Regions from separate parts of the Bacillus sp. MBGLi79 genome, predicted to be linked through region 1. Evidence: predicted binding sites of a transcription regulator. Region 1 holds the regulator's gene; the other holds the start of a gene.
The links. Region 1 encodes NrdR, which represses ribonucleotide reductase genes. Its sites were predicted from a motif close to AACACNATATATNGTGTT; they were not measured.
Positions count from the first base shown of each region.

Region 2: a site for NrdR is predicted at 2,498-2,515, ahead of nrdI (class Ib ribonucleoside-diphosphate reductase assembly flavoprotein NrdI). Genes of this name have one in related genera too.

Region 1 covers NZ_CP026521.1:3,226,848-3,231,319, forward strand. The annotation lists gene dnaB (replicative helicase loading/DNA remodeling protein DnaB) at 1-1,237, opposite strand, end outside; gene nrdR (transcriptional regulator NrdR) at 1,352-1,810, opposite strand; gene speD (adenosylmethionine decarboxylase) at 2,074-2,454, opposite strand; gene C1T29_RS16455 (glyceraldehyde-3-phosphate dehydrogenase) at 2,693-3,715, opposite strand; gene C1T29_RS16460 (winged helix-turn-helix transcriptional regulator) at 3,920-4,300, opposite strand.
Region 2 covers NZ_CP026521.1:2,216,666-2,221,137, reverse strand. The annotation lists gene nrdE (class 1b ribonucleoside-diphosphate reductase subunit alpha) at 1-2,103, opposite strand; gene nrdI (class Ib ribonucleoside-diphosphate reductase assembly flavoprotein NrdI) at 2,063-2,455, opposite strand; gene C1T29_RS11020 (hypothetical protein) at 2,699-2,929, opposite strand; gene C1T29_RS11015 (YmzC family protein) at 3,011-3,283, opposite strand; gene hfq (RNA chaperone Hfq) at 3,479-3,700, opposite strand; gene miaA (tRNA (adenosine(37)-N6)-dimethylallyltransferase MiaA) at 3,740-4,472, opposite strand, start outside.

The sequences.
Region 1 (4,472 bases):
TTGTTTTTCCCTCAGCCCATTCAAGGTATTGGCGGTTCTCTTCTATCGCGAGTTTCATCGCTTCCCTGACCGTTTTCACCTTTTTTCGTGCCCAATGCGACGCGATTTTTTGAATATAGTTTTTCGACAGCTTCATGTCGGTTTTCAGCATGACATAATAAATTAACACATTTGTGACGCCTGGCTCGAGTTTCTGTTCGAACATAATTTCTTCTATGATTTTCAGATCCGCTTTTGACGGCTCTGTTCCGTCAGCAATGTCCTGCAGAAGCTTCTTCGGAGAAATCGTCTCCAGCAATGCGATCAGCTTCCCGTCCAGAGAATCCTCTTCTGCCGGTTTTTCGCCTTCACGCAGATGCACCGGCTGTGTTTTTTCCACTAAATCGGGCAGCTGTCCGTTTCTTTCGATTTGATACCAGTCGCTGGCCGCTTTTCTTAATGCCTCCGTCGTAATGACATCATGCTCATCAATTGCGCTCATCACGACATTTTGCATCTGCAATGGGTCAATTCCGTACAGATAAGAAAGCTTTTTGATTGTGTCCCGCACCTGCTGGGTCATCGCTTTTCTCGGAATCATCGTCTCAGAAAGTCCCGCTAAAAACAAATCAAAATCAAACACATCCTCCGTTATGGTGTAGGACGGAGCCTGTCCGACAGAAGTATACTCGTTCCCCTCGGCAAGTCTTACCGTTTCCTCCATATCAGATGTGAGCTTCCATTCACTCGGCTGCAGCGATTCAAACGCGTGATTAAACGGCCGCGTAATGTCCTTCGCATCTTCTGAAATGGCCGGGTGCGTAAAAAATTGTTTTAATTGCTGATATTTCGTTTTTCCGACCCTATTGTACAGAAAAACATTCAGCATTCCGTCTTCAAAAAATTCATTTGGCCTGAGCGGCGGAAGAAGTTCATATATAAAGAGGCGCTCCTGCCGCTCGGATTCTTTCATATATACTTTCAGTAATCCGATGCCCTCGAGCTTCCCCTGTTCCTGATGGATCGTTTTTAAGTTGGACTGTGTCATCCCCATCAGCTGTCTATGTGTGGACTCTCCGCCCCACAGACGGTTTTGTTCAAGCTCTCCCCACAATGTCATATAAAGAGAGAATGCAACAGGGCCGATTAAGGGCTGGTACAGTTGTGTAATAATTTGTCTGTCAATATCCTGCAGCATCGATCTGCTTTTAACCACATACGGGTCTACAGGCAGTACATCTTTCCAATAGTCAGCCATACATTCTCAAACCTTCCGAATTTGTTTCTACCTTTCATTTTACACCGTTTCTTATATCTATCAAATGCCAATTTTGCACATGAGAAAAGAGCTAGAAGAATCCTCTTAGCTCTTTTAACGCTCTTTCTTTATTAAGTCTTTTAATTCGTCGATAAAGACGTTTATATCTTTAAACTGTCGATAGACGGACGCGAACCGCACATATGCGACTTCATCAATCTTAGCCAGCCGGTCCATGACCATTTCTCCGACGAACTCGCTCTTCACCTCAGAGCAGCCTTGATTGCGAAGTTCTTTTTCAATATCAAAGCACATGTCTTCAAGCGTTTTGAGTGAAACAGGCCTTTTTTCGCATGCTTTTATGAGGCCGCGCAGCATTTTTTCTCTGCTGAACTCCTCACGCACACCTTCTTTTTTCACAACGATGAGCGGGGTTTCCTCCACTTTCTCAAAGGTCGTAAATCGGTAGTGGCAGGATTCACACTCGCGTCTTCGGCGAATCGATTTCCCGTCATCCACAGGCCGTGAATCAAGGACTCGCGTTCCGTTATGCTGGCATGAAGGACATTTCAATAAAATCAGCTCCCAACTATATCGTTCCCTGCAATGTATTTTCGGCAGCCTCCGCCTTTTGTGACAGCATCTGTCGGGAGAGCCGTTGTTAAATTTGTTTCTATGGCATTAGGTGGTTTGTGAAAATCTCCTTCTTATTTTACAAAAAAAATGAAAAAAGAAAAAGCTGACACTCTCGTTTCTTTATAAAAAATAAAAGGAGCATAAGCTAAAAAGCGCATAATGGCCTTCTAGCTTCAGCTCCCTTTGTGTTCGCATTTACTTTATAGTACTTTTGCTTGCGCCTGTTTAATTTGCACAGGCCCCATTCCTCTCGGTATTTCAATGTTTTCTCTTGTATCAGCATGTAATGCTTCTGCGATGTAATCAGCAGCAACATTAGGATCTAAGTCTCCACAAGTATAAACATCAATGCTCGCATATCCGTGCTCAGGAAAACTGTGAATCGTTAAGTGTGATTCAGAAATAATCACAACTCCGCTTACGCCTTGCGGTGCAAATTTGTGAAATGCAACCTCGCGCACCTCAGCACCTGATTTTAGAGCAGCATTTACAAACGTTTTTTCAATAAAATCCATGTCATTCAGCTTATCAAAATCGCATCCCCATAGCTCGGAGATAACGTGACGCCCCATTGTTTCCATAGTCATGGACCCCCCTTAACAAGAATTAAAAAGTGAAATTCCAACAACTGGGTCGGCCATTTACCACGGGGGAAAGTTAGTCCGGAGAGGTCCTAACCCTTTAAGTAATTCCGAAACAGTCTCAAGCAAGAAGTTCACGAAAAATAGTATACTGTGTTTAAGTCTAATTTGCAAGGTGCGTTTTTTTAGAAATATGCTGTTAAGGGTTTTTTCTTTAAAATGTGTCCATGACCTTATTTTATACAGCAGACGGATGTTTCATTCGTGCCGCTACATGGCGGATCAAATCAACAACTCTGCAGGAGTAGCCCCATTCGTTGTCATACCACGCCAGCACCTTAACTTTTCTGTCTTCCATTACCATTGTTGTAAGCCCGTCAATGACCGCTGAATGCGGATTTGTATTATAATCAGTCGATACAAGCGGTTCATCTGAATAATCAAGTACACCGTACATCGACGTTTTGGCAGCGCGTTTAAATGCCTCGTTTACGTCTTCAGCCGTAACATCTGTTTTCAGATCAACTACGAGATCAACCAATGAGACATTCGGAACAGGGACACGCAAGGCGAGGCCGTGAAGCTTTCCTTTCAGATGCGGCAGCACAAGCGAAAGCGCCTTTGCCGCTCCTGTTGTCGTCGGAATGATGGATTCACCGCAAGCCCGCGCCCGGCGCAAATCTTTGTGCGGGTTATCAATATTTTTTTGGTCATTCGTATACGCATGAACTGTAGTCATCAGCCCGCTCTCAATGCCAAACTCTTCATCCAGCACTTTTACAACAGGTGCAAGACAGTTTGTCGTGCATGACGCATTTGAAATAATCACATGGCGCTCAGCGTCGAATTGGTCTTCATTTACCCCCATCACAATGGTAACGTCTTCATTTTTTCCCGGAGCAGTCAAAATGACTTTTTTTGCGCCCGCTTCTATATGGCCCATCGCTTTATCTTTTGAATTAAACTTCCCTGTTGCTTCGACGACTATGTCAATATCATATTCCCGCCAAGGCAGCTGTTTTGGGTCACGGCTGTTTAACAAAAGCACTTTCTTTCCATTTACGATCAGGCTGTCTTCACCAGCCACAACCTCTTTATCGTATCTGCCGTGAATTGTGTCATACTTTATTAAATGAGCCAGCGTTTCTGCGGAATAGCTGGCGTTAATGGCCACTATTTGAATTTGATCGTCTAACATCGCTTTTCTGAAAACCATTCTTCCGATTCTTCCAAACCCGTTGATCGCTACTTTTACCTTCATGTTGGACACCCCTTATCAATTATGCCATCCTAATATGTTACTATCTAAAATTAGTATAACACATTAAAACGAATTCGCCAGTACATATTGATAAAAATCAACGATTATAACGCTAATTTATGATACATCATATGTTTTCTTGCACAAAATATCAGGCGTAACAGCCAAAAAGCAGCCAGCGCTCTGCACTGACTGCCTTCATGCTTATGATTCCTGTTTCAACTTATCATTGAGCACACTTTCTTCTAACACAGAAAATGTATCTCCGTACACTCTGTTAATATGATTCGCTCCCCAAGCACACAGCATATCTAAAATTCCTTCTAAGCTGCGCCCGTATTCGCTGAGCTCATATTCCACTTTGGGAGGAACCTGATTATAAACGATCCGGTTAATGACACCGTCCGCTTCCAGCTCACGCAGCTGCTGGGTCAGCATCTTTTGCGTGATGTTGGGCATCAGGCGCTTTAATTCACTCGTGCGTTTTTTTCCGTGCGTCAGATGGCATAAAATCACGCATTTCCACTTCCCGCCAATCACTTCGAGAGTCGCTTCAACAGAAATGTTATATTTTTTCTTCTCCATACAATCCATTCTCCTTACAGGCACCAAAAAGTGACTATAGCACTTAAAAGTACGTACTTTTCTTTCCTTACGATATGTTTCATAATCACATTTGCCGGCTGATTTGAATCTGCTCTTTTTTATTTATATAGCTTACTCAGCAGAATTTCAATCATACAACACACATACAAAG
Region 2 (4,472 bases), 1.0 Mb from region 1:
TCAAACAACACAAGAAAGGCAGCTGTCTTGCCCAGTATCTTTCGTTCTTGCATAGTAAATGGTTTTAATTCCTCTATGATGTGCATACAGATCGATTCGGTTTAAATCACGGGTCGTCATTGTGTCTTTTAAGAACAATGTGAAGCTGATGCCCTGATCAATGTGCTGTTGGATAGTCGCGATCATATCCACAACCTTGAACATGTCCATATCGTAGGCTTCTTTATAGAAGAACCAGTTATTAGATGCAAGCCCAGGCATTGGGTAATACGTTTTTGAGTTGCCGTATGTTCTTTCTTCAATTCGTTCCATAATCGGCATAACAGACGCCGTACTTGATTGCACGTATGAGATAGAGCCTGTCGGCGCAATGCATAATCTGTAGCTGTGATACATACCGTGTTCAGCGACAAATGCTTTTAGCTGTTTCCAATCCTCTGTCGTCGGGATATGCATACCTTCAAACAGATTGGCGATTTTTTCGTATTTCGGCGAGAAATCAGCGGAAACGTATTTGTCGAAGTATTCACCCGTTGCATAGGTTGAGCCTTCATATTGATCAAACGTTTCGCCTTTCTCTTTTGCAATTTCCGCAGAACGCTGGATGGAGTAGAAGTTCACCATCATAAAGAACGTGTTTGCAAAGTCACGCGCTTCCGGGCTTTCATATGCAATACCGTTTTGCGCAAGGTAGCCGTGAAGGTTCATAGCGCCTAGACCGATTGATTTCATCGCTTTGTTTGCCCGTCTTACAGCAGGCGCATTACGGATGTCAGTCGTTTCAGACACATGTGTTAAAGAGTCTGTCGCAAGCTTGACTGTTTTTTCGATTGACTTATGCTCCATAACGTTGAGGATGTTAAGTGAGCCTAGGTTACAGGAAATATCCAAACCGATTTCATCTTCTTCATCATAGTCTGTGTATGAAGAAACTTGAGATGCCTGCAGCACTTCAGAGCAAAGGTTAGAAAATTTCACCTTGGAAATATGGTTATTCGCATGCACTTTGTTCACGTTATCTTGGAACATGATGTATGGATAGCCTGATTCAGAACGAAGCATCGCCAGTTTTTCAAGCAGTTTCCGCGGGTTGATTTTTTCCTTTTTGACCCGAGGGTTGTCGACAAATTTGTCGTACATTTCGTTCATGTCCATCTCATCCATGTGCTGGCCGTACTCTTTATAAATCGTGTGCGGATAGAATACATAAGCCGCTTTGTCCTCACGTGCAAGCTCAACGAACTTATCCGGAATGACAACACCGATAGAAAGCGTTTTGACACGCACATCTTCATCCGCAGAAATCTTTTTCGTATCAAGAAAATCATTGATATCGCGGTGGAAAATGTTTAAGTACGCCGCGCCGGACCCTTGTCTTTGCCCCATTTGGTCAGCGTAACGGAACGCGTTATCAAGAAGCTTCATGACGCCTACAACGCCTTTTGTCGCATTTTCAACATCTTTAATGGCTTCACCTTTCGCACGGAGCTTGGACAGGTTAAGAGAAACCCCGCCGCCCAGCTTAGAAAGCTGCATGGAGATATCGATCGCTCTTGAGATATCGTTTAAGGAATCATTGACTTCCAGCAAGAAGCAGCTGACAAGTTCTCCGCGGCGTTTTCTGCCGGCATTCAAAAATGTCGGTGTGCTCGGCTGATATTCCTGATTGATCATCAGGTTCACATATTCTTTTGCTTTCTCAGTGTCGCCGTTGGCGAAGAACAGCGCAACAATTGAGATCCGGTCCTCATAACGCTCGAGGATTTTTTTCTTGTCATTCGTTTTCAAAGCATAGTCATTATAGAATTTAAACGCACTCATGAAGGAAGGAAAACGAAACTTCTTAGCGTAAGCTGTCTTAAACACTTCTTTAATGTCTTCAAAAGAATAAAGGCTTAAGAATTCCTCTTCGTAGTATTGGTTTTCAATCAAATAATCCAGCTTCTCTTTTAAATCGTGAAAGAAAACTGTGTTTTGATTGATATAGTCTACAAAATAGCTATGTACAGCCTCTTTATCCTTATCAAACTGGAATTTTCCATCTTTTTGGATCATGATTTCGTTATTTAACTGGATCCATTTTGGCACTTGATTTTGTGACAACTCTTTCTACCTCCTGAGTAAACAATTCAACGTCTTTAGATGTGCCGCTGAGTTCAAATTTGTGCAAGATCGGCACCTGATATTGTCTAGAAATGGTATCGGCGCTTTTTGCAAAGTTATCGCCCCATACTTTATTGCCGCTCGCAGCGACTCCTAATAAGAGATGGGCGTATTTTTCGAGAAATGATTGTGTTGATGCCGGTACCTGACCGAAGTTTGTCGTGTAGGTGACCAAAACAAACGGAGTGTCCACGTGGTCTATTTCGTCCACCTTGCGTATCTGCTGAAAGCCTATTTTATTCACAAACCGCTGAACATTCCCTGTTTTCGAATCAAATATGATTTGTACCACGTTTTATCACGACCTATCAAAAAATATGAATCTCTCATCACTAACACTATATATAGTATACTACCCTCTAGTAAAAACACAATATATAGATTCGTTTTTATGAAAAATTCATATTTTGATCAAATCAGGCAAATAGACAGACTCATTAGGGCCCAAAAAAGAGAGCAGAACGAGAATCATCTCTCGTCCTACTCGGGGTGTCGTTTTTTAGCCGATGTTTATCATAACATGAAAAAAAACTGCTTAGTAGTCTAGATTTTTTTTTCTTAAGCTATCACAGCATTTTTCGCTCTCTACTGTTTCTTCTATTTCAACATCCGCGCCGATCTCTTCTAAAACCGCCTTCAAAGCAGTGATAATTGACGCTTCTCTGATTAATTCTTTTCCGTTCACAATGATACTTGTTCCGTATTCATAGCAAGAATCATCTTCGCAAATTTCTTCCCAATGATTCACGATCACTTTATGCTTCATTTTTTCACCCTCTGTTTGATCTGTGTCTGTATTTAGTTTAGCGGCTGGCATCCGCTTTGTAAATTCGAATGCTTGTGAATTTTATTCAAGCTCGTCATCCGCGTATTCTTTCTTCAGCTTTACCTCATTGCGGGACTCATTATACTCATAAATTTTGATATAGCCGTCCTCCATCACGCCAAAATGATTATGTTCAAGCGGAAACGAGGTTGGCTGAGGCGTTTCATAGTCTGAATTGCCGCTGTCTGTTTCAATGATGGTATCTTGATTCCCGCACGCCCCGAACAGTAAAAAGACAGCTATCCATACAAGTGCAATCCTGATTCGTCTCAGTTCTGCTTCACTTTCAAACAAGGTCGATCACCCCCAAATTCATTTTATACATAATATACCATTTTTACTTCCGTATGTTGTTCTCATAAAAAAAGACCGTGCCTTGGCATGGTCAGCTTACACAAAAAGCTTGGAGCAAAAGTGGATTCATGTTAAAAATGGCCGCCGGGAACCCCCGGCAGCCTTTCCTCATGTCTTGACATGGCATTTTTTGATCTATTCGAGTTCAAGCTGGACGTTTTTTTGCGGCGCAAACGTTGAGATCGCATGTTTATATATAAGCTGCTGCTTACCTTCCGATTCCAACAATACGGTAAAGTTATCAAAGCCTTTCACCTGGCCCCGCAACTGAAAGCCGTTCAGCAAAAAAACAGTGACATACGTATTTTCTTTCCGGATTTGATTCAAAAACTGATCCTGAATATTAATCGGTTTCATGTTTCGTCCTCCTTGATTCTCTATATCATACAGTTTCGATTAAAGTTCGAGTTTTCCTGCTATATGTGTGAAAATTTCCTTTTTTTTCAGCTCCATATCAACAGGCGGTGTCATATCGAACCATGTGACCTGCATTTTGTTGCGAAACCACGTCAGCTGGCGTTTCGCATACCGCCTCGAGTTCTGCTTTAGCTGTTCGACAGCATCGGAAAGTGTCACAAAACCGTCAAAATATGCATACAGCTCTTTATAGCCTATCGCCTGTATTGATTGACAGTCTCTCACGTTCTTGTCGTATAAGCGTTTCACTTCCGGAAGAAGGCCTGACTGCATCATCAAATCGACCCGCTGATTAATTCTTTCGTAAAGCGTGTCTCTATCCATTGTCAAGCCAATTAACACTGCATTGTACAGAAGTTCTCGTTTTTGTTCCTTCAAATGCTGGGACATCGTTTTTCCGGACGTATGTAAAATTTCCAGCGCGCGAATGACTCTTCTTGTATTATTAGGATGAATCGCAGCTGCTGCCTCGGGATCTGCTGCAGCAAGTTTGGCATGAAGAAAGTCAGCGCCTTCCCGCTCAGCGGCCATTTGCATGCTCTCTCGAAACACGGGATCATTTGCCTCTTCCGTAAATGTATAATCGTAAAGCACAGATTGTATATAAAGCCCTGTACCGCCGACAATCATCGGAAGCTTTCCTCTATTTGCAATCTCGCTGATTTTATTTCTTACTAAGCTTTGATAATCGGCAGTAGAGAAAGAGTCTTGG